4 regions of the Hoskinsella mucinilytica genome follow, and region 3 is predicted to be linked to each of the others. Evidence: predicted binding sites of a transcription regulator. Region 3 holds the regulator's gene; each other region holds the start of a gene.
What was found. Region 3 encodes Rex, which represses fermentation and respiration genes when NADH is low (regulators of the CRP and FNR family bind a similar motif). Its sites were predicted from a motif close to GTGAANNNNTTCAC; they were not measured.

Region 1 (8,028 bases), on a different contig from region 3:
GTTGCGTTTTCGAAAAACTCGAATGGCAGAGCTAAACGAAAATCCATTTCGTCATTCAACTGCGGAATCTGAAGATTTTGAATATGACTCCACTCAATTATATGATGCGCTTATGAAAAGTACAGATGACTTTATTTATATCTGTAATATGAAAACCGGAGTTTTTCGCTACTCACCTGCACAGGTACAGTTATTAAATTTACCTTCTGAAATCATAGCGGATCCTTTGCCGGTTTGGAAACAAATCGTACATCCACAAGATTGGGATCGCTTTTATCGATCAAATATGGAAATCGGAGAAAATCAAAAAGATTATCATTCTGTAGAATTTCGTGCCAAAACATGTCATGGAGAATATATTTGGTTAAAATGTAGAGGGCAGCTTATGCGAGATTCCTATGGAGAACCAAGCATGTTTGCGGGAATTATGACACAACTCGATCGTCTAAATAAAATAGATGCTTTGACACATCTTTTCAATCGTCATGAATTAAATAAGGCAGGAAGAGAAAAAATAAAAGACAAAGCTGTAGATTCCCTTGCTTTGATGATTCTTGATATTGATGATTTTAAAAATGTAAATGAATTATATGATCGTTCTTTTGGAGATAAAGTTTTAAAGAGTACTGCACAAATGATACAATCCAATTTACCAGGGAATGCGAGTCTTTATAAATTAGATAATGATCAGATGGGGGTGTTGATAGAGAATTGTCAAATAGAAGATATCCATAACTTATATCAGACCATTCAAAAGCAATTACTACGACAACAGCTTCAAGAACATTATGATTGTCAAATACAAATTTCAGCAGGTTGTGCGATGGCACCTATAGATGCAAATGAGTTTGAAGAGTTATATACCTATGCTGATTATGCAATGCAAAATGCCAAAGCAAACGGTAAAAATCAATTATGTATGTTTGATCCTTCTATATCAAAAAATAAGGAACGAGCTTTGGAAATATTAAGGAATTTAAGAGAAAGTGTAAGGAATCATTTTCAGAATTTCAATCTTGTATTCCAACCGCAAATGGATGCCAAGACCATAAAGACCATTGGTGTGGAAGCGTTACTTAGGTGGCATTGTGATAGTTTGGGAACAGTATCTCCTATGGAGTTTATTCCTATTTTAGAAGCGAACGCATTGATGAGTGACGTTGGTGCTTGGGTTTTGAGAACTGCAATCCAAAAAGGAAAAGAGTGGATACGCTTGGATCCTAAGTTTACCATCAGTGTTAACGTTTCTGCTTTACAGGTTTTAAATGGAGAATTTGCCAAGAGAGTTAAGAGAATTCTTGAGGAAGAAGCATTTCCCGCACAGAATCTTATTTTGGAACTAACGGAAAGTAATACCATATCTAATATGCGGCTGTTTGAAAAAGAATTCGATCAACTGAAACAGATGGGTATTCGCTTGGCGATGGATGACTTTGGTACAGGATATTCAAGCTTAGAAAACTTAAAGCACGGTGTTGCAAATGTTGTGAAAATCGATCGTGCCTTTGTAAAGGATATTCAAAAAAGTCAATTTGATACTGTGTTGATCAGCTTTATCATTGCGATTTGTCATTCTGTGGATATCGCAGTTTGTCTTGAGGGAATTGAAACGAAGAAAGAATGGCAGTTGGTAGAATCTATGGGACTTGACTGTTATCAAGGGTATCTATTTGGGAAACCAATGACAACTGATGATATCAGCGAGCGGCTGCGAAAAGAAAGGACTATGGTTGAATGATCAAATCGATCATGCCATAGTCCTTTGCTTCTTTTGCATCCATATAAGTATCACGATCACAATCGTGTTGGATCGTTTGGATTTCTTGATGTGTGTGCTCACTTAATATATTATACAGTTTTTGTTTGATCAACTGCATGTGTTTTGCGGCGATTTCCATATCGCTTGCCTGTCCTTGCATACCGCCTAACGGCTGATGAATCATGATCTCACTATTGGCAAGTGCACTTCGTTTACCCATAGTGCCTGCACATAATAGAACAGCGGCCATACTGGCACAAATTCCCATACAAATGGTTGCGACTTCACATGGGATCACATTCATGATATCATAGATGGCTAATCCGGCTGTTACACTACCGCCAGGTGAATTGATATACATTTGAATGGGGTCTTTACTCTGAGAAGATAAATATAATAGCTGTGCAGTGATACTGGATGCCATAGCATCATCGATCTCCCCTGTTAATATGATGATCCTTTCCTTTAATAAACAAGAATATAAATCATAAACACGCTCTGTATTTGCATTTCTTTCAATAATCGTTGGTACGATAACCATGGCTGTCCCTCCTGTATAAGAGTATGCACATAGTGGCATTTCTAATACATGAAATATAGAAAAGTTATTTGATAAAAATGCAATATATGATACTATAAGTAGAAAAAGAGGGATAAGATGAAGAAGATAAAACAAGGGATAAAGATATTTTTTTTGTTATTGGTATCACATGCCATTTTATGTATTCATAGCATTTATCAGCATTGGACATCTACAAAAACTATGACAGGTTGGGGCGTTCTATGCCTTTTTCTTGTGGTTATAGTCTTATGGATGATAGTGACATTGTTGAAAGGACTTAAACAAAAGAATAAAAGATTGCGAGTATTGATGCAAGGAAGACGATTGATTGGGGAAGCATTTTGGTTAGCAATGATACAATGTTTTCTATATATATTACTATTACATCGATATGAAGCTGATGTTTGGTATTATACCGATATGATTTGGATGTTGTTTTTTCAATACATACTGTTCTTGTTTGGCGCATTTGAGATTTTTCTTGTCAGTAAACGTCTTCGTATCGTGAAACGAGGATTACTTTGGTTTTTTCTGTTCCTACCTGTGATACATTTACCAATTATGATCTATTTGCGAAGAAAGGCATATGAGGAATATGACCACGAAATGATCATGATAGATGTAAGAAAGCAAAGGGCAGAATGTAATGTCTGCCAAACAAAGTATCCTTTGTTGCTATTACACGGAGTAGGCTTTCGAGATTTGAAATATGTGAATTATTGGGGAAGGATCCCTAAAGAGCTGGTACGAAACGGAGCAATCATATATTATGGAAACCAAGAGGCTTTTGCGACCGTGAAGGATAATGCAAAAGATATTAAAAAAAGAATATATGAAATTTGTGAGGAACAACATTGTGATAAAGTAAATATAATTGCACATTCAAAAGGTGGATTAGATGCTCGATATACCATCAGTAAAGAACATATGGGGAATCATGTTGCTTCTTTAACTACGATTTCCACACCTCATCATGGTTGTAAATTTGTAGATGTATTGATTCGGGTAGTACCTGATACATGGTATCATGCCTTAGCTAAGGTATTTGATCAAGCGTTTTTGAAAATGGGTGATACAAATCCTGATTTTTATACTGCAACACATCAATTTTCAACCGTTTGGGCAAAGCAATTCAATCAAGAAGTTCAAAATGATACCAATGTGTATTATCAAAGCTATATGAGCTTAATGCATCATGCATGTTCTCATCTTTTATTGACGATACCTTATTTGTTTATTCGCTTCGTTGATGGAAACAATGATGGTTTAGTAAGTGAAGAAAGTGCAAAATGGGGAAGGTTCAGGAAGACATTTACCAATACAAGGTTTAAGGGAATCAGTCATGGTAATATCATTGATTTAACAAGAGAGGATTACCCTGGCTTCAATGTGATTGAAACCTACGTAGAGATTGTAAAAGATTTAAAGGATATGGGGTATTAAATGGGTAAGATTACCCGGGAAATAATGTGTGAGATAACGCCTTTGATTGGGAACGCTTACAAACATAAGAGAAGAATGAGCTTATTTTATGGGCTTATAGAGCATAAAAATATGTTTTATGAACGTTCGCTCAAAGAATGGAAATAAGTGACAGATTTTTACAAAAAAATTGTAAAAAAAGGGTATCGTGAAATAATTCTCAATTGACAATTGTGTAGGAAGTACGTATAATAAAAGAGGTTAAAAGGAGGACTTTGAAGATGACAGTAAAAGTTGCTATTAATGGATTTGGACGTATTGGACGTCTTGCATTCAGACAAATGTTCGGAGCTGAGGGATACGAAGTAGTTGCAATCAACGATTTAACTTCTCCTAAAATGTTGGCTCACTTATTAAAATACGACTCTTCTCAGGGAAGATACGAAAAAGCTGACACAGTTGTAGCTGGTGAAAACTCAATCACAGTTGATGGAAAAGAAATCACTATCTATGCTGAAGCAGATGCTAAAAACTTGCCTTGGGGAGAATTAGGAGTAGACGTAGTATTAGAATGTACAGGATTTTATACATCTAAAGCTAAAGCTAGCGCTCACATCGAAGCTGGAGCTCGTAAAGTTGTTATTTCTGCACCTGCAGGAAATGATCTTCCTACAGTAGTATTCAACGTAAACCACAATATCTTGAAACCAGAAGATACAGTAATCTCTGCTGCTTCTTGTACAACAAACTGCTTAGCACCTATGGCTAACGCATTGAACAAATTAGCACCAATCCAGAGTGGTATCATGTCTACAATTCACGCATACACTGGTGACCAGATGACTCTTGATGGACCTCAGAGAAAAGGTGACTTACGTCGTTCTCGTGCTGCTGCAGTTAATATCGTACCTAACTCAACTGGTGCTGCAAAAGCAATCGGTTTGGTAATTCCTGAATTGAACGGTAAATTAATCGGTTCTGCTCAGCGTGTTCCAACTCCTACAGGATCAACAACTATCTTAGTTGCTGTAGTAAAAGGAAAAGTTACAGTTGACGAAATCAACGCTGCTATGAAAGCTGCTGCTGATGAATCATTCGGATACAACACTGACGAAATCGTTTCAAGCGATATCATCGGTATGCGTTACGGTTCTTTATTCGATGCTACTCAGACTATGGCTATCGAAATGGAAGACGGAAATACTCAGGTTCAGGTTGTTTCTTGGTATGACAACGAAAACTCTTACACTAGCCAGATGGTTAGAACAATCAAATATTTCTCTGAATTAGCTTAATTCAAGAAACGTAAGTGTTTAAGCTGGATATAATATCCAGCTTTTTTTTCAATTGATAGGATACACTCTGTTAGAAAATAATTTTAAAGAATGAAAAAAGCATAAGCATAGGGGTTTTCAAAAGGATAAAACTGGTGTAAACTAACAACAGAAACTAAGAGGTGAGACTATGGCATTAAAAACAAAGCTTAATACAAATGATGAAGGAAATAATGGGTTAGATGTTATGGATGATTTAGATGCAGTTTATGTGGATAATCTAAAAGCCAGTGGTTTAGATGAAAGTCTTCTTACACAATTTGCGTCCATCAGCAAGGAATTAGAAGAAAAGAAAGACGAAAAAAAATAGAAACGATTGAAAATGAAACGGTAATTTGATATAGTATTAAAATAGAAACTGAAGACAAAGGATAAGTAGGCTCATCAAGTACAGCGATTTCGGTGATGGTGAAAGCGAAAGCGAAGAGCTGAATGCACCTTTTAGGGATTTTTCGATAAGTAGAAAAATACGTAATACGGCGTTAACGTGTAGAGTGGAAAGCATTTTTCAAGTAAAGTGGAACCGCGCGTTAAGCGTCTTTACGTAATATGCTTTTTTTATTTGTAAATGTAAGGAGGAATAAATGTGAAACTATTTAACAGTATGGATCAGAAAATTGAAGAATTTAAACCGCTACGTGAAGGTGAGGTCAATATGTATGTTTGTGGACCTACCGTATATAACTATCCTCATATAGGAAATGCCAGACCCATTGTGGTTTTTGATACTTTAAAACGAACTTTTCAAGCACTTGGATATCAAGTGAAAATGGTATCAAACTATACAGATGTGGATGATAAGATCATTAAAGTTGCGATGGAATGTGGAATCAGTGAAAAAGAAGTGACAGAAAAATTTATTGATGCTTATAATAAAGACCGTTTGTCATTACATGCAATGATGCCTGATGCAGCGCCAAAAGTAACAGATACGATGGATGCCATCATTGATTTTATCAAATTGCTTGTGGATAAGGGAAATGCATATGAAATCGACGGAGATGTTTATTTCCGTGTCAATAGTGTGAAGGAGTATGGAAATCTTTCTCACCAACAGATTGATGATTTGATGGTCGGGGCAAGAATTGATGAAAATAGTAAGAAAGAAAATCCATTAGACTTTACTTTATGGAAACGTACAGAAACAGGAATCCAATGGGAAAGTCCTTGGTCAGTGGGAAGACCTGGATGGCATACGGAATGTGTCGTGATGATCAATCAAGAGTTTGATGGAAACTTGATCGACATCCATGGTGGTGGAATGGATCTGAAATTTCCACATCATGAAAATGAAATCGCACAAAGCAGAGCTGCGTATGAAACAGCGATTGCGAACTATTGGATCCATAATGGCATGGTGAATATTGACGGAGAAAAAATGAGTAAATCACTTGGCAATGTTATTTGGGCTAAGGATATGATTGAAAAGATCGGTGGAAATGTTTTACGTTGGTTGATGCTTGGAACACATTATCGCAGTCCTTTAAATATCAATGAAGAAGCAATCGATACAGCAACAAAAGAATTAAGTAAGGTAACAACATCCTTGAAACAGGCTTATTTAAAACTTGCTTTGGCAGATGTTACAATGACGGATACTTTTGATGCATCTTTGATGGAACCGTTTATGGATGCATTACAAGATGATTTGAATACACCAAATGCATTTGCGGCAGTGTTTGAAGCAGTAAAGGCATTGAATCAGACAATTCGACAACGTGAAGTGAATTTTGAAAAATTATCCATGCAAACACGTTCTATTGAGAAGATGATGGAAATACTGGGAATTGAAATACCACGCTTAACATTAAGTGAAGAAGATAAAGAGTTACACCATAAATGGAGAGCTGCTGTGAAGGAAAAAGACTTTGAAACTGCAGATCAATATCGTAATGAGTTGATAAACAGAGGCATTCTTTAATGGAAGTGATGGAATACAATGGGACATCTCTTGCTTATATTGGGGATGCTTTGATGTCTTTGTATGTTAGAGAAATGTTACTTTCTAAGGGATATCAAAAGCCGGATGTACTTCAAAAGAAAAGTGTGGCTTGGGTAAGTGCCAATGCACAAGCATGGTTCTTAACAACGTTGAAGGAGCAGAATTTTTTTACCGAAGATGAATGGAGTATCGTATTAAGAGGAAGAAATACGAATATTTCCAGTAAAGCAAAAAATGCTTCAGTACAGGCGTATCGGCTTTCTACAGGGTTGGAAGCAGTGTTTGGATACTTATATTTGACTCATCAAGAAGCACGTCTGAAAGAGCTTTGGGAAGCAATCAAAGAGATTGGAGAATATCATAAATGACGCAATATGTATATGGAAAAAATGTTGTAAGACAACTTTTGAAAGATCAAAAAAAAATTTATGAAATCATCATGGCCGATGGTATTAAGGATCCTGAGCTAACTAGCATGATCAAAGCAAACCAGATTCCACTTAAGGTTATGGGAAGAAAAAAAATGGATGCAATGTTAGAAGGCAATCATCAGGGAGTCGCTGCCAAAATAGATGATTATAAGACTTATGAATTAGATGAATTATTAACGAGTGTTCCTAAAGGAAAAATGCCATTATTTGTTTTGTTAGATGGCTTAGAGGATCCACATAATCTAGGTGCTATCTTAAGGACATGTGATTGTGTGGGAGTAGATGGTGTCATAATCGGAAAACATCGAAATGTAAAACTGACACCGACAGTAGCGAAGGTTAGCACAGGAGCCATTGATACGGTAAAAGTTAGTATGGTTACCAATTTAACTCAGGCAATTAAATATTTAAAAAAACAAGGTTTCTGGATCGTTGGGGCAGATTTAGAAAATTCTAGAGATTATCGAGAAGGGCAATATGACGTACCACTTGTACTGGTTATAGGATCTGAAGGATTCGGAATCAGCTCGTTGGTTAGTAAAAACTGCGATTATTGTGTGAGACTTCCTATGGAGGGT
Region 2 (8,028 bases), on a different contig from region 3:
TTTGTGAGGCCAATTGTAATGCCAATGGCAAGTGCTGCTGTAGAAAAAGAAGGGATCAAAATCAGTGAGGATCATTTGGAACAGGTCAAAGGTATGGCAGCTGGTATGGAAAATGTAACTTGGTTTTTCGGTCAAGTGTTGTTTGTCGGAGGAAGCGGAATGCTTTTGGTACAAGGAACGTTGAAGGATCTTGGCTATGCAGTAGAGTTGATCGATTTGGCAAAAGTACAAATTCCTGTCGCCATAGTCGCAACACTGGTGGCGATGATTTATTATTATGTAACCAATAAAAAACTAATGAAACAATATGATAAAAAACAGGAGGAACTATAATGAATGTTTTAGAGTTCTTCCAAAGCGCAGATGTAACGCTAAGCAATAAGTTATTAGAAATGTTATATATCATCATCGGTTTGGTTGCGTTTTATACAGGAATAAAAAATCTAATGGATAAAGAGAATGAAAAAAATATAGGAAGTGCCATCTTTTGGTGTACTTTAGGACTATTGTTTATTCTGGGGAAATGGATTGCGCCATTATGGACAGGTATTCTTGTAATCGTGATGGTACTTCCAGCGATATTAAAACAGGTAGGTACAGGAATCATGGATGTACCGAAACTAGAAGAGATGGAACAAAACTTCCAAAAAATAGGTATGAAAATATTCATCCCAGCTTTATGTATTGGGGTATTTGCTTTGATATTTGCCTTATGGACAGATATCAATTCTTTGGTTGGAATTGGTGTCGGTGTTTTATTGGCTGTTCTTATTTTGATGGGATACTCCCGTAAAAATAAACCGAAGGTTTTTATGAATGATGCGAGAAGAATGTTGGATATCGTAGGTCCATTGTCAATGCTTCCGATACTTTTAGCTGCATTAGGTGCGATATTTACAGCAGCAGGTGTTGGAGAAGTTATCAGTAGCATGGTATCTAATGTCATTCCTGAAGGGAATGTGACCGTTGGAATCATTGTGTATGCCGTTGGCATGGCATTGTTTACCATGATCATGGGCAATGCTTTTGCGGCAATTACGGTAATGACCGTTGGAATCGGTGCTCCGTTTGTTTTGGCTTTGGGAGCTGATCCTGTATTGATAGGAAGTCTTGCGTTAACATGTGGATTCTGTGGAACCTTATGTACGCCGATGGCAGCAAACTTCAATATCGTGCCTGTAGCTATTTTAGAAATGAAGGATAAAAACCTAGTAATCAAAAAACAGGTATTGATTGCTTTGATCATGTTGGTATTTCAAATCTGTTATATGATCATGATGAGTTAATTAGAAAGTGAGGATTATTTATGAAAGTATTGGTAACCGGATTTGATCCATTTGGTGGTGAGAGCATCAATCCTGCTTATGAAGCGGTGAAGGCATTACCAGATGAAATTCTAGGTGCTCAAGTTATTAAAATCGAGATTCCTACAGTGTTTGATGATGCGCCAAAAGCAGTTGAAACGGCAATTGAAGTATATCATCCTGACATTGTATTATGTGTTGGGCAAGCAGGTGGAAGAACACATATCACTCCTGAATTTGTCGGAATCAACTTTAAAGATGCAAGAATTCCGGATAATTTAGGAAAACAACCATTGAATGAAAAAATTGCGGAAGATGGAGATACTGCGTATTTTAGTAAACATCCCGTGAAAGCAATGGTACAGAAATTAAAGGATCATGGTATTCCTGCGGCGGTTTCTTATAGTGCTGGTACATATGTTTGTAATGATGTAATGTATTCCTTGTTATATATGATCGATAAGAAATACCTAAATATCCGTGGTGGTTTTGTTCATGTGCCTTATGATACCAGTCAAGCTGCTATGTTAAGTGCAAGTACACCAAGTATGCCAATCACGATGATCGCTGAAGGATTGAAACTTGCAATTGAAGCGATTATTGAAAACGATGAGGATATCGTGATACAGGGTGGTACAACGCACTAATGTCAAAGCAATTGAATTGTGAAGTCATAGAACTGAAAGAAGATCGTATATTTCTTGGTTTGAAAAAAACGGTGTGTGAAACAACCATGTTCAAGGATGCACAAAAGCTTGCGAAAGACTATGCAACCATGAAAACAAGGATAACGCATTTATGTCATCCGGTACACACAGCACTTATCACATTTTCGAAAAAAGACAATGGGGAATTTGATTGTTTTATGGGGGATGAGGTTCATTTCATAGATAAATCAGAAGATCCAATGCAATATATCGTTCTTTCAAAAGGTACTTGTATGGCAAAGGTCAAGGTGCGTGTAGGGTCACAAATGACATTATCTTATAGGGTTGCTGGAATTCGAAAACAGTTTTATACCAAATGGTTAAAGTTGCATGGATATGTCAGCGCATCACCGTTTGAGGATATGGAATTGTATCATTATCGAAGAAGAAAATTCCGAAAATCAACAAAAATGGTTATGGAATTATATTTCTTTATACAAAAGAAAGAAACAAAGAAAAACTCACAAGGATGATGTGAGTTTATCTTTATAGAAATAAAAAAAGCTGCAGGTAATCCGGCAGCTTTTCAAGATTAAGGACGTTTAACGATAACAGCTGTTCCTTGTCCTCCACCAATACATAGAGAAGCAAGACCTGTTTTTGCATCACGTTTGATCATTTCGTGAATCAATGTAACTAAAATACGGTTACCAGAAGCACCTACAGGGTGACCAAGAGCGATAGCTCCACCATTTACGTTTGTTTTTGCTAAGAATGCTTCACGATCGATACCATGTTCTTCTACCAATTCGTGGATAACACCTAATGACTGAGCAGCGAATGCTTCGTTTAATTCAACCAATTCAATTTCATCTAATTTCAAACCTGCATAGTTCAATGCATTGCGAATTGCAGGAGTAGGACCAAGACCCATAGTCAATGGATCAACACCACCTTGACCGATACCGACAACTTCACAGATTGGAGTAAGGTTGTATTTTGCAACTGCATCTTCACTTGCTAATAACACAAAGCTTGCACCATCATTGATTCCTGAAGCATTGGCTGCTGTAACAGTACCATCTTTGATAAATGCTGGACGTAATTTAGCCATTTTTTCTGGAGTTGATTTACGGTTAGGGTGTTCATCTGTATCAAATGTGATCGTTTCTTTACGTAATTTTACTTCAACAGGAACGATTTCATCTTTGAAGCGTCCGCTGTCAACTGCAGCGATTGCTTTCTGCTGAGAAGCATATCCGAATTCATCTTGCATTTCACGAGTGATACCATATTTAGCTGCAATATTTTCAGCAGTAACACCCATGTGAATTCCGTTCATTGCATCAGTCAAAGCATCATAGATCATGTGGTCTACTACTTTGAAGTCTCCCATTTTATTTCCTGTACGAGTATTTGCAGGGATTAAATAAGGAGCACCGGACATAGATTCTACACCACCAGCAACAACGATGTCGTTGAATCCGGTCTGGATAGACATAACGCCTTCCATTACAGTTCTTAAACCAGAACCACAAACCATGTTCACGGAGTGAGCACATACAGATTCAGGAATACCAGCAGCTAAGCTGACCTGACGACCGATATTCTGCCCCAATCCAGCACTTAATACATTACCGCAAAGTAATTCATCAACGTTTTCTGGAGCTACATGAGCATCTTCCAACAACGCTTTTACAACTGTGGCACCTAAGTCAACTGCTTTTACAGTTGTCAAAGATCCAAGAAAACTACCGATTGCGCTACGTTTTGCGCTGACTACATACGTTTTTTTCATTTTCTCTACCTGTCTTTCTTTCTTTTTTTGATGGTCAGGGATCGCCTGACCCATACAGAAACATGATAAAGGAAAGTAGGCCTTTTGTCAACCACTTGTGAAAAAATTATTAAGTGCAAAAAGTTTAATATTTCCCATTTTTCACGAAAGAAAAGGGAATTGGAGCATTCCATTCCCTTGTTGTTTTCGGTTAAGGTCGTTTGATGATGACAGCCGCTCCTTGTCCTCCACCGATACATAGAGAAGCAAGACCGACCTTGAGATCACGTTTTTGCATTTCATGCAATAGGGTAACTAAAATACGATTGCCTGAAGCACCGACAGGATGACCCAAAGCAATGGCCCCACCATTGACATTTGTTTTTTCCAGGAAAGCTTGGCGATCCATACCAGTAGCTTCTTCTAATTCGTGAATGACACCAAGAGATTGAGCTGCAAAGGCTTCATTTAATTCTACCAATTGCATGTCTTCAATGCTCATGTTCGCATAACGAAGGGCATTTAAAATAGCAGGTGTTGGACCTAATCCCATCACACGTGGATCAACGCCACCTTGACCAAAGCCGATGACTTCAGCAAGTGGAGTTAAATTGTACTTTTCTATTGCATCTTCACTGGCGATGATTGTGAAACTTGCACCATCATTGATTCCGGATGCATTGGCTGCAGTAACAGTTCCATCAGGTGTAAAGGCAGGGCGAAGTTTTGCCATTTTCTCAGGTGTAGAAGTACGATTCGGATGTTCATCGGTATCAAAGATCGTAACACTTCCTTTTTTGCCAGGAACCTCTACAGGAACGATTTCGTCTTTGAAACGTCCACTATCGATGGCTGCGATTGCTTTTTGTTGAGATGCAAATGCGAATGCATCTTGTTCCTCTCTTGTAATGCCGTATTTTTTCGCAATATTATCGGCAGTGACTCCCATATGAATATCATACATACCATCGGTCAAACCATCATGTAGCATCGCATCAACCATAGTAAGATCTCCCATCTTTACACCGTTACGAACTTTGCTAGGAACAAGATAAGGAGCGTTGGTCATGGATTCTACACCACCAGCGACAAAGATATCACCAAATCCACATTGGATCCTCATGGTTGCTTCCATAACGGCTTTTAAACCAGAGCCACATAACATATTAATGCTTTGTGCACAAACTTCGACCGGGACACCTGCGGCAATACTGACTTGACGTCCGATGTTTTGACCAAGACCTGCGGCGATGACATTTCCTACGATGACTTCATCGATGGTTTCAGGAGCGATGCCTGCTTGTGAAATGGCTTCTTTTAATACGGTTGCACCTAAATTCACAAGGTTGACATTGGTCAAACCTCCCATAAAACTGCCGATGGCACTACGCTTAGCGGCAACGATATATGCTTTTTTCATAAAATATTCCTCACTTTCTTTTGTTTCAGTGTAAGGGGTAATCGAAGGAATGTCAACCCACTAAATAAAAAATTCACAAGCAAGAATTACTCGTGAAGAAACAAGAAAAATGAACTTGTGAAAAAATCCTCAAATAATTGTTAAAAAAATAACAAAGTTATTGACGTGAAGAAAAAATAGTTCTAAAATTAAAGGTAGGATTGCGCTTATCTGTCAAGGATAACGCCCGATATGCCAAAAATTGGCTGAAAAAGGAAATCCTATTGTTCAAGAAAATTAAGGAGAGGAGAACACTTATGGACTTCATGTTAACAGAACAACAACAAATGATGAAGAAGCTATTCGCTGAGTTTGCTGAAAAAGATGTAAAACCTCTTGCAGCAGAAGTCGACGAAGACGAACGTTTCCCACGTGAAAACGTTGAAAAGATGAGAGAATGCAAGATGCTTGGTATTCCATTCCCAAGAGAATACGGCGGAGCAGGTGCTGATTACCTGTGCTACATCCTTGCAGTAGAAGAATTGAGTAAGAAATGTGCAACAACTGGTGTAGTATTATCTGCTCATACATCTTTAGGAACATGGCCAATCTTCGCATATGGTACAGAAGAACAGAAAAACAGATATCTGCCTGATTTATGCAGTGGAAAAAAATTGGCAGCATTCGGTTTGACAGAACCTAATGCAGGTACTGATGCTGCTGGTCAGCAGACAACTGCAGTAAAAGATGGGGATGATTATATCTTAAATGGTACAAAAATCTTTATCACAAATGCTGGTGAAGCAGATGTATATGTCATCTTCGCTATGACAGACAAGACAAAGGGAACACATGGTATCTCTGCATTTATCGTAGATAAAGGTACACCTGGATTTACTGTTGGACAGCACGAAAAGAAATTAGGTATTCGTGGTAGTGCAACAAGTGAATTGATCTTCAATAATGTACGTCTTTCTAAAGATCAGTTATTAGGTCAGGAAGGTAAAGGCTTTAAGGTTGCCATGACTACACTAGATGGTGGACGTATTGGTATTGCTGCTCAAGCTCTTGGTATTGCACAGGGTGCAATCGATGAAGTTGTTCCTTATGTGAAATCACGTAAACAGTTCGGTCGTCCTATTGCAAAATTCCAGAATACACAGTTCCAACTTGCTGATATGCAGGTAAAAACTGATGCTGCAAGACTATTGGTTTACCAAGCTGCAATGGCAAAAGAAAAAGGTCAGCCTTATACTTATTTAGCTGCAGAAGCAAAATTATTCGCTGCAGAAGTTGCTATGGAAGTAACAACAAAAGCTATCCAATTGATGGGTGGATATGGTTATACTCGTGATTACCCAGTAGAAAGAATGTTCCGTGATGCTAAGATCACAGAAATCTATGAAGGTACTTCTGAAGTACAGCGTATGGTTGTTTCTGGCCAGATGTTGAAATAATAAAGGAAAGGAAGAAGAACATGAAAATTATCGCTCTTGTGAAACAGGTACCGGATTCAACAGAAATCCGTGTAGATAAAGTAACTGGTACATTGATTCGTGCCGGTGTTCCAAGTATCATCAATCCAGACGACTTGGCTGGTGTAGAAGAAGCTTTAAAAATCAAAGAAACAAAAGATGATGTAACTGTTACAGTTATTTCTATGGGACCTCCACAGGCTAGTGGAATGTTAAAAGAATTGCTAGCTCGTGGTGTTGATGAAGTTGTATTGATTACAGATCGTGCTTTTGCTGGTGCAGATACTTGTGCTACTTCAAGCACTTTAGCTGCTGCTATTGAAAAAGTAGGTTATGATTTGATCATCGCTGGACGTCAGGCAATCGATGGAGATACTGCTCAGGTAGGACCTCAGACTGCAGAACGTCTTGATATTCCACAGGTAACTTATGTCGATAAAATTATTGATATCAATGATAAGACGATCACAGTAAGAAAATCATTGGAAGAAAGTGAAGAAATCATCGAAGCAAAACTTCCATGTCTGTTAACTACATTAAGTGGTATGAACACTCCTCGTTACATGAACTGTAATGATATCGTTGACTCTTTCAATAAAGAAGTTAAGATCATGACTTTCAACGATTTGGGCATCGATGCAAGCAAAGTTGGTCTTGCAGGTTCTCCAACAAAAGTACATCACACATTTACAAAAGATGTTACTGCTGAAACAGAAACTTACGAACTGCCAGCTGCTGAAGCTGCAAAATTGATTGCTAAGACATTAAAAGAAAAGCAGATCATTACGAAATAGGAGGAGAATACAATGGCTAAATTTGAAGGATACAAAGATATTTACGTATTCGTTGAACAAAGAAACGGCGTGATCGCCAATGTTGGATACGAATTGATTTCTGAAGCTAGAAAATTGGTTGCATCCATTCCTCACATGGGATTCCAGGTTGTTGGTGTATTATTAGGACATAACATCAAGGATCAGGCTCAGGATGTTATTGCACATGGTGCTGATAAAGTAATCGTTGCTGATGACGCTATGTTGGAAGGATACTCTACTCAGTTTTATGCTGATACATTAACTCAGATCATCAATACATTTAAACCAGATAGCTTCTTAACTGGAGCTACTGTACTTGGACGTGATTTAGCACCACGTGTTGCTGCACGTTTGAATGCTGGTTTAACTGCCGATGCTACAAAAATCGAAATGGACCCTGAAAAGGAAGATGAAGCATTATTGCTAGTAACTCGTCCTACTTTCGGTGGTAACTTATTTGGTACTATCATTTGTCCGGACACTCGTCCACAGATGGCTACGATTCGTCCAAACGTATTCAGTATGGATCCAGTAGATGCTTCAAGAACTGGTGAAGTAATCGAATTTACACCTGAATTCGCTGACAAAGACGCTAAAGTTATCGTGAAAGA
Region 3 (8,028 bases):
GTGTTTGCGTAGTAGAATGGCCTCATTTTATAGAAAATCAATTGCCGAAAGAGCGTTTGGAAATTGAAATTTTACGCAGTGGTGAAGATGAGAGAACCTTTTGTTTCAAGGCAATTGGCGAAAAATACGAAAAGATAGTGAGGGAATTAGTATGAAGACCTTATGTATGGATAGTGCACACAAGCATCTTGTTATCGTTTTATTAGAAGATGGAAAAGTGAAAGCAGGTGAAGCTTTTTCTTGTTGGAAACAACAAAGTGAGACCTTGTTTCCGGAATTGATCAAATGTATGGATCAAATTGGATGGACAGCTGATGATTTGGATGAAGTGGTCATTAGTGATGGACCTGGTAGTTATACCGGGGTTAGAATTGCAATGGCAGTTGCTAAGGTATTATGTACGAGAAAGCATATCCCATTATATTGTTTATCTACCTTACAATTATACGCAGGAATACAAGAGAATGCATTTGTGATGTTAGATGCCAGAAGTTCCAGAGCTTATGTTGGTATTTTGGATAAAGGCAAGTTTTTAAAGGATGAATGCATTATGACGTTAGATGAAATCAAAGCGTATCTACAAGAACATCCAAAATCAGTGGTGATTGGTGATGGAGCCTTAATTGATCTTGAAACAGCGCATACGGATCTGGTGAAAAACTTTGAAACCTTATATCCGATTGCTAGAAAGGTTGAAAATATTCATACATTGACACCCCGTTATTTAAAGGAACAGGATGCCTACAAGGTGAAGTAACATGCTTCGTGCTATGAAAAAGGAAGATCTTAATCAGATCTTATCTATAGATGCAGAATGCTTTCCTATGCCTTGGAATGAAAAGCAATATTTATATGAACTTGAGGAAAATGATTATGCATTATTATATGTGTTAGAACAGGATGGAATCATACTTGGATATATTGACTTTTGGATCACTTTTGATGTTTGTCAACTTGCGAAAATTGCAGTGTTACCTCCTTATCGAGGGAAACGTTATGCACGTTTGATGATGGATCAAATGATTCAAGATGCACAAGAAAAGGGATGTGAAACGATATCTCTGGAAGTACGTGTATCTAATCAAAGTGCTCAAAAACTATATGCCGCTTATGATTTTATCAATGTAAACACACGAAAAAGGTATTATCAGGATAATGGCGAAGATGCTTACGTTCTGGTTAAGGCCTTAGGAGGAAATTGTGAATGAAAGATACCTATATATTGGCAATTGAGTCTAGCTGTGATGAGACTGCAGTTGCCATCGTAAAAAATGGAAAAGAAGTATTGGCAAACATCGTTGCGACACAAATCGATGTCCATAAGGATTTTGGTGGAGTCATCCCGGAAGTCGCAAGCCGTATCCATGTGGAAAATATTTCGATGGTAATCGAAGAGGCCTTAAAAAAGGCAGAAATGCAAGTAGAGGATATGGATGCTATCGCAGTAACCCAAGGGCCTGGTTTAGTAGGATGTCTTCATGTAGGTGTACAAGCTGCGAAAACTTTGGCATGGGCATACCAGAAACCATTGGTTCCAGTGCATCATATCGCAGGTCATATATATGCAAATGCATTGATTGCTGATCTGAAGTTTCCTTTATTGGCGTTAGTGGTATCCGGTGGACATACTGAATTGGTCTATATGAAGGATGAATGGAGCTTTGAAATTTTGGGAACGACACAGGATGATGCAATCGGTGAGGCTGGCGATAAGGTAGGTCGTGTACTTGGTCTTCCATATCCTGGAGGCGTTTATGTGGATAAATTGGCAAAGGAAGGCAAAGCCGTTTATACGCTTGCAAAACCCAAAACAGAAAATGAATTAGATTTTTCTTTTAGTGGTTTGAAAAGTAGCGTATTACAATTTATCGATCGTAGTAAGCGAAAAAATGAACCATTTGTTCCAGCAGATCTTGCAGCTTCTTATCAAGAAACAGCGTTTGAAGCACTTTTATTAAGAGCTAGAATTGCATTAAAACAATATCAACCATTACAAATGGTATTGGCCGGTGGTGTTGCCGCAAATTCTTGTTTGCGTCAAAAAGTAAGTGAGGATCTAACCAAAGAATTCTCTGATGTTGAATTTATTATTCCACCACTATCTTGTTGTACGGATAATGCGGCAATGATTGCTGTGGCAGGTACCATTGCTTACCAACATGGCGTGCGTGGTGATTTTGATTTGACAGCAGATCCTGGAATAGAATTAGAAAATGATGAAAAGGTTTCACATTTATAAAATCCTTTGACCGAATCAATACCTTGTTTCATGCTACTATCGGATATGATCTTGTATCAAACGGATATGTTTTTGCATGTTAAACTTATTAATTTATTCACAAATAAGAAAAATCGTGGTATACTAACTCATAGGTGATCAACATGAGTGAAAAGAACGTACCAAAGGCAACATTGCAGCGTTATCCTGTTTATCTTAAAGCACTACGTAAATTAAAAAGCTCTGGTGTAGAGCGCATCATGTCGAAGGAATTGGCAAGCGTTGTAAATATTGAACCAACGACGATTCGTCGTGATTTTTCTTTTCTTGGAAATCTGGGAAAACAAGGTTATGGCTATGATGTCAATCGCTTGATTGAAATATTCAATCAAGAATTAGGCATGGATTTTGATGAGAAAATCATTTTGGTCGGTGCAGGTAATATGGGCCGTGCCTTGATGAAATATAATAAATGGGATTATGTCGTAGGTGAAATCACATGTGCATTCGATATCAATCCAGATCGTCAAGGCGTTCGTTTCGGTATCCCCGTTTATGACATCAGTGAGCTAGAACAAAGAGTACCTGATGGTTGTCGTATCGCAATCTTGGCGATCAGTGAAAATATTCAACAAACGGTCGATCGATTGATTGCTTGTGGTATTATCGGTTTGGTAGATTTTACACATGAGCATATTCAGATACCAAAAGGTGTCGTATTAAAAAGTGTTGATGTTGTTTCTTCCATTCAAGAGCTGGTATTTGAAACAAATAAACTGAGTGTCTCTCATTAATCAAAAAAAAGCTTGTCATAAAGGAAGTAATTGTGATATCATCTATACAAGAGTTAGAAAAACTTGAAAAAATGCGTAGAAACAGGACGATATAAGTGAGTTTTGAGAAAAGCGATTCTGTAATTGGTGAAAGACAGAACAAAATCCTTATGGAGAACACCTGTGAAGCAAAGCTGGAGAACTAACAGTAGACAGCTTCGTATATCCGACGTTATGGATGAATTAAGATGCTCTGTATGTTTTAATACAGGGAATCAGGATGGCACTGCGCTGATGATAAGCGTTCCTGTATAGGAACGCTTTTTTTTACAAAAGGAGGAATTATGATGTTTGAATTTATGACAATTCGTGAATTATATGAAATCGTATTAAGTGGTTCACATGTAGAACTTGACAGTATGGAATATGTCCTACTACAGGGTTGGATCAGAACGAATCGATGTAGTGGAAAACTAGGCTTTATCGAATTAAACGACGGTACTTATTTCCGTAATGCACAACTCGTTTATATGCAAGAATTAAAGAATTTTGCGGAAGTAGAAAAGTATCCAACAGGAGCGGCAATCACGGTTACCGGTAAATTAAAATTGACACCGGAAGGAAAACAGCCATTCGAAATACAAGTTACGGAAGTTGTATTAGAGGGCGATTGTGATCGTGACTATCCATTACAGAAAAAACGTCATAGCTTTGAATATTTGCGTGAAATCGCTCATCTTCGTCCTCGTGCAAATACGTTCTATGCGGTATTCCGTTTGCGTTCCGTGCTATCTATGGCAATCCATGAATTTTTCCAAGATCAAGGCTTTGTCTATGTACACACTCCAGTAATTACTGGAAATGATGCAGAGGGTGCCGGTGAAACATTCACGGTTACAACAAGAGAAGATACTAACTATGAAGAAGATTTCTTTGGAAAGCATGCTTCTTTGACTGTATCCGGTCAGCTTCATGTAGAAGCCTTCGCAATGGCGTTCCGTGATGTATATACCTTTGGGCCAACCTTCCGTGCAGAAAACTCAAATACAACACGTCATGCTTCTGAATTTTGGATGATCGAACCAGAGATAGCGTTTGCTGATCTGGATGATGATATGAATCTGATTGAGGATATGATCAAATATTGTATTCAGTATGTGTTAGACAATGCCCCTGAAGAAATGAATTTCTTTAATTCTATGATTGATAAAGAATGTATCGATCGTATTACGAAAGTGATGAATAGTGAATTTAAACGTATGACATATACACAGGCAATCGAGGAATTGAAAAAAGCCGATGTGAAATTCGAAAATAACAAGATTGAATGGGGTATGGATCTACAAAGTGAACATGAGCGTTACTTATGTGAGAAAGTAGTCAATGGACCTGTATTCTTAATTGATTATCCAAAGGATATCAAAGCATTCTATATGCGTGTCAATGAAGATGGTAAAACCGTAGCTGCTTGTGACTTACTAGTTCCAGGCGTAGGAGAATTGGTTGGTGGAAGTCAAAGGGAAGAGCGTTATGATATTTTAGAAGCACGTATGAAAGAAATGGGTATGGAAAACGATTCTTTACAATGGTATATGGATCTTAGAAGATATGGAGGCTGTAAACATGCAGGCTTTGGACTTGGCTTTGATCGTATGCTGATGTATCTAACAGGTATTCAAAATATCAGAGATGTTGAACCGTTCCCACGTACACCAAGAAATTTATTGTATTAAAATAGAAGCTGCTAATCGAATGATTGGTGGCTTTTTCACAAGTTTTGTAATTATTTCCTGGGAAAATTCATGAAAATCTTTCAAATTTGTGATATTCCTTGAAAAAGATTGAGTATCTTCTTTTTTTCTTCTATAATATATACTGGTGATTAATGTGAAAGAATATATACTAAAAGAGAAACATGATGGCAGTGTCATAACAGTACGACAACTTCAGAAGGTATTGTTAGAAATGCTGAAAGATATAGATGAAGTTTGTAAAAACAATGATATTCCTTATTGGTTAACAGGTGGTAGTGCATTGGGTGCAGTACGTCATGAAGGATTTATTCCATGGGATGATGATGCGGATATCGGTATGATGCGAGAAGATTATGAGCGCTTTTTAAAGGTCGTGGATCAACTTGGTGATAAGTATATCGTACAAAGCTTTGAAACGCATAAGGAATATAATGTATTGATCCCACCAATGAAAATTCGTTTAAAGGGAACCTATTGTCAAGAGGCGAATTTTTTATTAAAGAATAAATGCAAAGATTCTGATGGTATTTTTATTGATGTTTTCATTGTAGATCATGTAAGTGAAAAACAATATAAGGATGTATATTGGAGATGTAGAAATGGGTTATTGATGGTATTGATTGCATTATTTGAGAATTTACATATCAATCCGCTTCCTTTGAAAAAGCGGTTTGTACGTAATGCCAAAAAATATGGTAGCATCAATGCGTCAACACCAATGGTTGGTTATGATCTTACATGGACCTTTAATTCCTTTTTCCATCCTGTTGTTTATCCTTATGAAAGTATATTTCCAACACAATATATGAAATTTGAGGATACCATGTTACCGGTGCCTAAAGACCCATCTTTTATGCTGAATGCGGAGGTAGGTGCCAATTATATGAGCTATCCTCCCAAATCAGCACAAGCACCGAAACATATCAAAGATATTGAATTGTAAAGGAGGACAAGAACATGGCATATGCTCCAAGAAAACGTAATTATCGCATCAAATGGAATATCGCAATTCCAATCATTTTCTTATGTGTACTACTCATTTATGCCGGTTCTTCTATTTTTTTCAAAACCAAAGAGGAGAAGGAAACATTTACTGTATGCGGATTTACACCAGAGAAAACTGCATCTGTTTTAAATAAAAAAAGTGCGGATATCGTAACAATAAGCGATTATGTATATTATGGAGAATCCCTTGGTTTGTATGAAAAAAGCTATTCACCTTTAAATAAGGATACATTATCAGGAAAATCCGTTGTCTTACATAATGTTTGTGATGATAGTGAAGTTACCATGACGTTAGGTGATACAGCAGATCAGAAAATAGTATTACAGGATATAAAAGATGGATATTATGAAGTAAGCATCATTGATAATCTTGTGAAAAAACGTGTGGTTTTCTCAGAAAAGCCGAAGGAACATCTATTTTCTACTGTAGCTCGTGATGGTATGGTGCATGATGTATCTATCATAGCGGATGCTGATCTTCTTGCGGATCAAGATATCACGATGGATCATAACTATATGTTTTTGAATGTCAGTAGCAAAGAGCCGGATTCAGATCAAATTGATGTCTTGATCGATCCTTATGGCATGAATGTGGATATTCAATCCATACCGGATAAAGGCAATGAGGCCAATGGATTAATAGAAAACGATGAAATGTATGAAGCAGCAGAGTTAATGAAAAAAGAACTAGAGTCCTATGGATTACGTGTAGAAATTACCAAAAGCGATAAGGATGAAGTCATAGCGACTTATGGAGATGAAGGACGTCTAGCAAAAGGATACCAAAAGCATGCCAAGTATTATCTTTTCTTACGGTTTAATGTAGATGTATCCACTACTGATACAAAGGGCATGATCTTACAGCATTCTAATTATAGTAGTCCAACTTTGGCAAGAAATATGATGTATCATATGACACAAGCAGATGATGTTGTTGAAGCGAATGCGTTATTTTATAATGATTATAGTTGGCCAGGTGTTTATTCAAGTAATCTTATCGCAGGAAGTTTAGATAATGAGTTGATTTATGATGTGAATTTAAATCTTAGAGAAAGCGGTGGAAGAGCTACACAGGCCGGTAGATATTCTGAAACTAGTAAAACAGAAAATAAAAGTTTTGTGAATGCGGATGGTATGCAAGCAATTGAAATTGATTTTGGATATATCACAAATCAATCAGATGCTACCAATTGGAAACAGCATCGAAAGGAAATTGTAACATCTTGTGCAAAAGCCTTTGCACTTGGTATTAATGTAATCAATGAATAAAGAAAAAGCAGGTGATGATGATGAAATATCAGATTCATAAGGGTACAAAGCAATATGGCGCAGATACCATATTTGAAGATATTCAGTTTGAAATCAGAAATAATGAAAAGATAGCGATCGTGGGTAGAAATGGCTGTGGTAAAACAACCTTATTAAAGGTGATTGCACAGATCGAGCCGTTAGATAAAGGTGAGATCCATGCGGAGAGTGGTCTTACCATCGGTTATCTTGCACAGACAACATTTTCAAATGAAGATGCCCTTGTAGAAGATGAATTAGAACATGCCTTTGATAAGGTAAAAGAGTTAGGAAAGCAACTTGAGCTTTCCACACAACAAATGAGTGAACATCCTTCTGAGGAAAATATGAATCGCTATGCCAATCTTCAACAGCGTTTTGAAGAAATGGGTGGTTATACTTATCATAGTGAAATGATGACGATATTCACAAAGTTTGGGTTTCAAGAAGCTGATTTAAAGCGTAGCGTTTCTACCTTTAGCGGGGGACAGAAAACCAGACTGGCATTTGTGAAGCTATTATTAAGTAAACCGGATATCCTTTTATTAGATGAGCCTACCAATCATTTGGATATCGACACGATTGAATGGTTAGAAGGCTACGTAAAACGATATCCCAAAGCCGTTGTATTAGTTTCACATGATCGTATGTTCTTAGATGATGTAGTGGATGTCGTTTATGAAATCGAATATGGTGTTATGCGTAGATATCCCGGTAATTATACCAATTATATGAATACGAAAAAAAGCGATCTCGAACAGCAAAAAAGTGCATATGCAAGGCAACAAAAAGAAATCCAGCGTATGGAGGAACTAATTGAAAAATTCCGTTACAAGAAAAATAAGGCTGCTTTTGCGCAAAGCAAGATCAAATATCTAGATCGAATGGATCGAATTGAAGATCCAAAAAGTGATGAGAAAACTTTCAAAGCAAGATTTACACCGAAAGTACGTGGTGGAAAACGTGTCCTTGAGGTAAAACAACTTTGTAT
Region 4 (8,028 bases), on a different contig from region 3:
TTTTTCTCACATCGTAAATCGATTATATGATGAAGTAGAAAAGCTGAAGGAGGAAAAACAACATGAATAATCCATGGTTACCTGAAAAGCACGAAATTTTGGAAGTTATAAAGGAAACCGATATGGAATCCACCTTTGTGCTTGCCTATGATCATCCATCCATTCAACATGGACAATTCTTTCAGCTTTCCATCCCTAAGATCGGTGAAGCCCCGATTTCTGTATCAAGCTTTGATGATCACAGTATCTCATTCACCATCCGTCGAGTCGGAAAGCTTACCAATGAAATTTTTGATTTAACAAAAGGCGACGTCCTGTTTCTTCGAGGACCTTATGGAAAAGGATTTCCTTTAGATCAATTTCACAACAAACATATCATTATCATTGCAGGAGGTACCGGTGTATCCCCTGTTCGTAGTACCCTTCATCATTATCTTCAACATCCTGAAGAATGCATCGATGTTTATGCGATTGCAGGATTTCGTGATGAACATCATATCTTGTTCACAAAGGACTTACAAGCATTTGAACAAGCTCCTCATTTCCACACGACTTGGACCTTGGATCAAGGTGTAAAAGAAGGATTCAAACAAGGTTTTGCGATGAATTTTGTGAAAGATATTCCGATCAAAGAATGGCAAGACGATGCATATGCAGTGATCATTGTCGGACCTCCGATCATGATGAACACAACCGCAAAGGAATGTATCAAGCAAGGCATCAAAGAAGAACATATTTACGTATCCTTTGAACGTAAGATGTCTTGTGCTTTAGGTAAATGACATTGTAAGATCAATGAAACTTATGTATGTTTAGAAGGGCCGGTCTTCCCTTATATCAAAGCAAAGACACTGATGGATTAGGAGGAAGAACTTATGTCACAAGATATGAATATCGGTGCACTTCGTACCAATTGTTTTCGTCAATCCAAGGTCAAAGGAGAATACATGTTACAAATGCGTGTTCCCGGTGGTCTGATCGATGCAAAATATTTAAGCTTTGTGCAACATCTGGCTCAAGAGTATGGCAATGGAACCTTCCATTTCGCCAGTCGTCAATGCTTTGCGATTCCGGGCATCAAATATGAGCGTATCGATGAAGTAAATAAAGAATTGAAACTTTATCTTGAGGAAGTAGAAGTTGACGATTGTGATGTTGTCATGAATACAGATGCAGGTTATCCGACGATTGGTGCTCGTAATGTCATGGCATGTATTGGTGGTGTACATTGTATTAAGGCGAATATCAATACCCAAGATATGGCGAAAAAGATCGAAAAAGAGGTATTTCCAAGTCATTACCATATCAAGGTCAGTGTTGCAGGATGCCCAAATGATTGTGCAAAAGGACATTTCAATGATTTCGGCATCATCGGTCTGACAAAACCTGTCTATCATCCCGATTTATGTATCGGTTGCGGTAGTTGTGTCAAAGCATGTGAACATCATGCTACCAGAGTATTAAGTCTTGTCAATGGAAGAGTAGAAAAAGATACTTGTTGTTGTGTTGGTTGTGGAGAATGTACTTTAGTTTGTCCAACAGGCGCAATGCAACGAAGTCCAAAACCCTATTATCGTATCTTGATCGGTGGTCGTACAGGAAAACAATATCCTCGTATGGGAAAGACCTTTGCGGATTTTCTAAGCGAAGAGGTCGTACTTGCCATCATTCGGAATTGGCAAAGCTTCTCCAAAGAAGTATTAAAAGGGGAACCTCGTTATTTGCATGGTGGTCACTTGATCGATATGGCCGGATACGAGAAATTTAAAGAAATGATGTTAGATGGAGTTACCTTGAATCCGGAAGCAAAGATTGCTGAAAATCTGTATTTTGCGGAAACCGAATATCGAGGAAGGATTCATGTAAAACCTGTAAAATAGAAATCAGGCTGCTGATTTAGCGGCCTTTTTTCATGTTTTTTTATTTTAAGATATGATATGATGATAAAGAAAATCAATAAGAATACAACTTTCGTATATACTACAACATAGATAGGAGGTCATCTATGAAACAAGTCGCAGCCGTTTTCGCAAACACAGAATGCATATCTGAAGAACAAGAGGAATTTTTAGAACTTATCAAAGCTTGTGATATGGAACTTATTGAAAGCTTTACCCAAACGTTAAAAGAAATCAGTTTTCGTACTTATATAGGAAAAGGGAAATGTGAAGAAATACAAGCATTTCTTTCTTCTCACGATACCATAGAATGTGTCATCTTTGATCATGACTTAACCCCCTTACAAATAAGAAACCTAGAGGAACAATTCATGATACCTGTTATGGATCGTACAGAATTGATTCTTGCAATATTTGAACAACGTGCTACTACACGAGTTGCACGACTACAAGTGGAACAAGCTTCCCTATCCAAGTTGTTACCCAGATTGATCGGCGCCAATACACAACTTGGTAGACAAAGTGGCAGTGGCAAAAATAAAGGTGCCGGTGAAAAACAATTAGAGCTTGATCGAAGAAGGATCAAAGCCAGGATATCGGAAGTCAATCGTGAATTAAAAAAAGTAGAAAATGAAAGAATGACACAACGAAAAGCCAGACAGAAATCTGATCTTCCCTTGGTATCTTTGGTCGGTTATACCAATGCCGGAAAATCAACGATGATGAATGCCATGTTATCTTTATGCGCTAGTAAAGATGATAAAAAAGTATTGGAAAAGGATATGTTATTTGCGACCCTTGATACCTCTATTCGTCAAATAAAAACACCAAATCAAGACGAATTTTTATTAAGTGATACGGTTGGTTTTGTGAATGAACTTCCGCATTCCTTGATCAAAGCGTTTCACTCTACCTTAGAAGAAGTAAAATACGCTTCTTTACTTCTACAAATCGTAGATGCCAGCTCTCCCCAATTTTATAAACAAATGCAAATCACACAAAAGACATTAAAAGAAATTGACGCATCTCATATTCCGATGATCACTGTTTATAATAAGTGTGATCTTACATCTTTTACCTATCCCTCACATCAAGAACATGAAATCTATATGAGTGCAAAAGAAGGGATCGGTTTCGAAGAGCTCTTTGACCTGATTCATGCTCATCTATATCCTAATGAATTAGAAGTAGAATTACTTTTACCATATCATGCATCGATCCATCTAAACGAATTGTTGAGAAAAGGAAGAATATTACAGCGTGATGATCAAGAAGATGGAATGCATATCAAAATCAAACTGACTCAAGAGCTTTTAAAAAAATATGAATCTTATATTTTAACTTAAGAGAATGTAACATCATTCTCTTTTATTTATTCCTTCCAAACGATTTCACATCTTTTTCCACTATGTGCAATTCCGATAGCTATTGCACGCTTTCCTTTCGCATAATGATGTTCTTCTATTTGTTGTATGGCTCTAAAAGCCAACTTCTTCAAATCTTGATTCCCTTTGATCTGTTTGCGATGTTTTAATTCTATGACAATATCCTTTTGTCCTTTTTTAGATTTCAAATAAATATCAGCTCTTCCATACCCTGTTTCCTTATTACTTAGTAATTCATACTCTTTGCTCATAAAGCTGCACACACATAACATTAAGATACGATAGCTATTTTCATCTTTCAAATCATGATAGCTCATCATATCTCTTAGTACTGTTTCATATTTCTCTTGAAATAGTTCCTTATTTCCTTCAAGTAATGCATTGGATACTTCTCTCATGATGCTATCATCTACACCAAAACAATCATGTAAGATACTAACTAGCTCTTCTTTTACTTCCTTATTGACAATACGTATCTTATAATAATGATTTCCTTTTACCTCATCAATGGTAAGATATCCTGCATGGATCAATTGTGCCCATATTTGTGAGGTTTTCTTATTCTGATAGTAACATTCCACTAAATTACAAACGATATCAATAGATCGATCCTCTAGTAATGTTCGCATTTGATCAAAAAAGCTTTGGGGTGCATCTTCCAACCATTGTTTCAACATTTGATGACTTCCTGTATTCACCCAATAAGAAGCAAGCCTTCCCTTTTTCGCATAATTCAAGATCGACCAAGGATTATATAGCTCATAACTACCGATATGATAACCATCATACATTGCCTTTACTTCTTCATTTAGATCCTTACCATAATACTGAAGAAGCTTTCTTGTCTCCGCTTCTGTAAAGCCAAAACAATTCGCATATTGTTCATCTTGAAGACTGCATACTTCCAAATTATTTAAACCGGAAAAAATATTTTCCTTGGCAATCCTTTGACAACCCGTTAACACTGCTCGATATAAATAAGGATTTCCTTTTAATGTACAGGAAAGCATATCACTTAAAAAATCTTTTACCTTATCATAATATCCACCAGTATAAGCTGACATAAAAGGCGTATCATATTCATCAATCAATAAGATCACAGGTTTTTGATAAATGTGGTAGTACATCTTACAAAGCAATAAGAGTGCCTCACTTCCAATATCTAAATCAATTGTTTCTCTTCTCTTTTGTTTGATGATGTTACGAAGCTCTATGAACTCCATTTTGGATTCATCATCCAATTGATTGAGTTGTTTGGTAAATTGTTCAAACACATTCCACAATGTCCAATAAATCTTCTGACACATATGACGCTTTTCTCCCTTACAATCTTTAAAGGATATAAAAATCACAGGATAGCTATTTCGATATTTCATATAATCCGTATAAGATATAAAGGTACCTTCAAATAAGGTGCTATTATCCTTTGTTATATCAAAAAATTCTGCCATCATAGATAAGTTCAACGTTTTCCCAAATCTTCTAGGTCTGGTAATCAAAGTAACCAGATCTCCCGAATCAAGAAAGCTTTTGATCATTTCTGTTTTATCTACATAATAATAACCGGATGTTAATTCTGTATAACGATCGATGCCTATTGGTATTTTTTTAGGTATATGATACGCTTTACTTGGTTCTTCTACCTTATCAAATGAATCAACATCAAAGGCAATCTTTATGTGCTTTCTATCATGCCTTACATGAATTTGAATATCATATCGTGTAATCTGATATTGCTTTAACAATTTATATAATTGCTTCATCGATTCTTCCACATCGATTGCTTTGATACCATAATGCTGACCTTCATAAGTATGCTGAATGAAATGTTCCTCTAATTTCCGCAAATTCACATCTTCCATATCCATTCCTCCTTTCATAATCAACTATCCAAAGTAATTCTATCATATAGCTCATTTTTGTCCATCCTATTAAAATGTATATTTTAAAGAAAAAAAGGATAGCCTTAGCTACCCTATCAACGCTGATCTACTTACCACGATTTCTTAATTCTTGATAAATTCTAGAAGATATCGAAATGATATCACTAGCCAGTATACTATTATAATCCTTTTCTTTGATCAATTCATCTGCGCATCGAGCATGTACATACACTGCACAACAAGCACTTTGCAAAGGATCTTTGCTTTGCCCATACAATCCCGTTAACATACCACATAACACATCTCCACTTCCCCCTTTTGCGAGAGCATTGTTACCGGCTAAATTCATAAAACGCTTTTGTCCTCTCTCAATTATGGTATGTTCATCCTTATATATCAATGTGATATTAGGATATCGTTTTAAGAATTCTTTGATGATCGTACTTGCATTTTTTATGATTTCCGCTACTGATTTTCCACAAAGGTAACTCATCTCTTTTGGATGTGGTGTAAGGATAAGTGGTGCTGCTCGATTCAACCATTCAGGATGCTTTCCGACTGCATAAATTGCATCTCCATCTAAAATACAAGGAAGAGAACTGGATAATATCAATTGAACCAACTTTTGTGTCCCTTCATTTCTTCCCATACCATTGCCTATGGTCACAAAGTCATATTGATTTAATTTCTCACTTAAAGCTTCTGCGGCTTGAATAGAAAACACACCATCCTGATCCGGTAGTGGAAGTAACATACATTCTTCCATCTTACTTGCTAAAATACCATGAATACAAGAAGGTACAGCAATGGTCAAGGTACCAATACCACTAGTTAAAGCAGCTTTGGCACACATGGTAACTGCCCCATGCATTTGTGCACTACCACCTATGATCAATGCCTTGCCATAACTTGATTTATTGCTATGAGAGTGACGCTTAGGCAAATAAGAAGCTATGAGTTCATCATCAAGTACGACGCAACCCGATGTGTGGTCTAAGATTTCTTGTGGCATGCCAATGCTTTCAACAACGACATCTCCACAATAAGCACTGCCTGGATATAAAACATTGCCCGGCTTATAGCATTCAAAGCTTACTGTTTTAGAAGCTTGTATGGCACAACCCATGATATCACCGCTATCCCCATGAATACCGCTTGCAATATCAATACTGATCACATATTTTTTCATAACATTCAAAGAAGCAATTAATTTATCATAGAAACCTTCGATCTTTCTTGATAATCCAGTACCGAATAAAGCATCTATCACAATATCAGCTTCTTTTATCATAGGATTGATTTCATCTAAATCTTCACTTTGATAAATCGGTATTTGATAACTACCAGCAATTGCCGCAAAAATCTTTTCATCATGACTCATTTTCTCAAATGGTACATTACAAAGTATCCGGATATGATGATATCCGTCTTGTTTTAATAAACGAGCTAAGGCAAAACCATCCCCTCCGTTATTACCCGGTCCACAAAGAATAAAAATCGATTGATCTTTCTCTATGCTTTCTTCTACATGCTTTTTTACAGCCATTGCCGCATGCTCCATTAACACAACACCCGGTATATGATATTCCTTCATGGCTGTTTCGTCCATTTTACGCATATCACTTGTATTGATAATTTTCATAGTAACCTTTCCTTTCTATGATAATCTCTACTTTTATTATATACGCCATAGTTTCAAATACAAGGGAAAATGGTGAAGAAGAAGCTAGGTAATCTTACTTGTGAAATTTTTCTCATTTTTCATATCTAAACTATTGTGGTCAAGAACCACATGCGTTATAATAATAGACGACTTAACTGGGAGTAGGATTCCTTGGGAGGTAAATATGAAAAAAACTGTTGTATTAGGGGTCACTGGCGGTATTGCTGCTTTCAAAAGCGCACAGCTTTGTAGCAATCTGATCAAAAAAGGATATGATGTGGAAGTCATTATGACAAAGAACGCCACAGAATTCATTTCTCCTTTGACCTTTGAATCACTCACAAAACACAATGTCATGGTTTCCACTTTTGAAAAAGTTGCGGACCGTAGCGTAAAGCATATATCCATAGCGAAACGAGCAGATATCTTTGTAATTGTTCCCGCAAGTGCAAATGTAATCGCAAAAATTGTTCATGGAATTGCGGATGATATGCTTACAACCACCTTTCTAGCAGCAAATTGTAGAAAAGTGATCGCTCCTGCAATGAATACACAAATGTTTGAAAATCCTGTTACACAAAGAAATATAAAAGAATGTATCCATTTGGGATATGATATCATTTCTCCTGAAGTAGGATACCTAGCCTGTGGCGATTCCGGTAAAGGAAAGCTTGCGGATATTTCTTATATCGAAGAAAGAATTGAAAACATCCTTCAAGAAGAGGATCTATTCAAAGGGAAAAAGATTTTGATTACTGCCGGACCAACACAAGAGGCTTTGGATCCGGTTCGCTATATCACCAACCATTCTTCCGGGAAAATGGGATATGAAATCGCAAGAGCCGCAAGAAACATGGGTGCAGAGGTTACTTTGATCAGTGGTCCTGTTTCTATCACTGCTCCATCAGATGTTCATGTGGTTCCGATTGTCAGTGCAAATGATATGTTTACTGCAGTCAAAGAACACTATAAGGATATGGATATCGTGATCAAAGCAGCTGCCGTAGGTGATTATCGCCCTCAAATTATCGCAGAAAATAAAATCAAGAAGCAAGGAGATACCTTAGAAATCAAATTTGTTAAAAATCCTGATATCCTTGCTTATCTTGGTGAACATAAAAAAGAAGATCAGGTTATTTGTGGTTTTGCGATGGAAACTCAAAATTTAATTGAAAATGCCAAAGAAAAGCTAACCAAAA

Region 1: a site for Rex is predicted at 3,952-3,965, ahead of gap (type I glyceraldehyde-3-phosphate dehydrogenase). Genes of this name have one in related genera too.
Region 2: a site for Rex is predicted at 5,266-5,279, ahead of UGRO018_RS11485 (acetyl-CoA C-acetyltransferase). Genes of this name have one in related genera too.
Region 4: a site for Rex is predicted at 6,909-6,922, ahead of UGRO018_RS12990 (NAD(P)H-hydrate dehydratase). Genes of this name have one in related genera too.

Annotation. Positions count from the first base shown of each region.
Region 1 covers NZ_JBEQZJ010000026.1:44,316-52,343, reverse strand. Annotated here, with positions in the region: gene UGRO018_RS10805 (bifunctional diguanylate cyclase/phosphodiesterase) at 1-1,738, shown strand, start outside; gene UGRO018_RS10800 (ATP-dependent Clp protease proteolytic subunit) at 1,725-2,300, opposite strand; gene UGRO018_RS10795 (esterase/lipase family protein) at 2,418-3,764, shown strand; gene gap (type I glyceraldehyde-3-phosphate dehydrogenase) at 4,025-5,038, shown strand; gene UGRO018_RS10785 (hypothetical protein) at 5,208-5,387, shown strand; T-box leader at 5,430-5,622, shown strand; gene cysS (cysteine--tRNA ligase) at 5,664-6,998, shown strand; gene UGRO018_RS10775 (Mini-ribonuclease 3) at 6,998-7,387, shown strand; gene rlmB (23S rRNA (guanosine(2251)-2'-O)-methyltransferase RlmB) at 7,384-8,028, shown strand, end outside.
Region 2 covers NZ_JBEQZJ010000029.1:12,793-20,820, forward strand. Annotated here, with positions in the region: gene UGRO018_RS11460 (DUF969 domain-containing protein) at 1-333, shown strand, start outside; gene UGRO018_RS11465 (DUF979 domain-containing protein) at 333-1,286, shown strand; gene pcp (pyroglutamyl-peptidase I) at 1,307-1,951, shown strand; gene UGRO018_RS11475 (hypothetical protein) at 1,951-2,484, shown strand; gene UGRO018_RS11480 (acetyl-CoA C-acetyltransferase) at 2,544-3,749, opposite strand; gene UGRO018_RS11485 (acetyl-CoA C-acetyltransferase) at 3,940-5,148, opposite strand; gene UGRO018_RS11490 (acyl-CoA dehydrogenase) at 5,445-6,584, shown strand; gene UGRO018_RS11495 (electron transfer flavoprotein subunit beta) at 6,605-7,396, shown strand; gene UGRO018_RS11500 (electron transfer flavoprotein subunit alpha/FixB family protein) at 7,409-8,028, shown strand, end outside.
Region 3 covers NZ_JBEQZJ010000012.1:2,911-10,938, forward strand. Annotated here, with positions in the region: gene tsaE (tRNA (adenosine(37)-N6)-threonylcarbamoyltransferase complex ATPase subunit type 1 TsaE) at 1-155, shown strand, start outside; gene tsaB (tRNA (adenosine(37)-N6)-threonylcarbamoyltransferase complex dimerization subunit type 1 TsaB) at 152-757, shown strand; gene rimI (ribosomal protein S18-alanine N-acetyltransferase) at 759-1,208, shown strand; gene tsaD (tRNA (adenosine(37)-N6)-threonylcarbamoyltransferase complex transferase subunit TsaD) at 1,205-2,239, shown strand; gene UGRO018_RS05545 (redox-sensing transcriptional repressor Rex) at 2,383-3,012, shown strand; gene asnS (asparagine--tRNA ligase) at 3,339-4,724, shown strand; gene UGRO018_RS05555 (LicD family protein) at 4,879-5,688, shown strand; gene UGRO018_RS05560 (N-acetylmuramoyl-L-alanine amidase) at 5,703-7,019, shown strand; gene abc-f (ribosomal protection-like ABC-F family protein) at 7,040-8,028, shown strand, end outside.
Region 4 covers NZ_JBEQZJ010000035.1:33,402-41,429, forward strand. Annotated here, with positions in the region: gene asrA (anaerobic sulfite reductase subunit AsrA) at 1-70, shown strand, start outside; gene UGRO018_RS12970 (anaerobic sulfite reductase subunit AsrB) at 63-782, shown strand; gene asrC (sulfite reductase subunit C) at 876-1,880, shown strand; gene hflX (GTPase HflX) at 2,006-3,244, shown strand; gene UGRO018_RS12985 (AAA family ATPase) at 3,271-5,145, opposite strand; gene UGRO018_RS12990 (NAD(P)H-hydrate dehydratase) at 5,273-6,808, opposite strand; gene coaBC (bifunctional phosphopantothenoylcysteine decarboxylase/phosphopantothenate--cysteine ligase CoaBC) at 7,014-8,028, shown strand, end outside.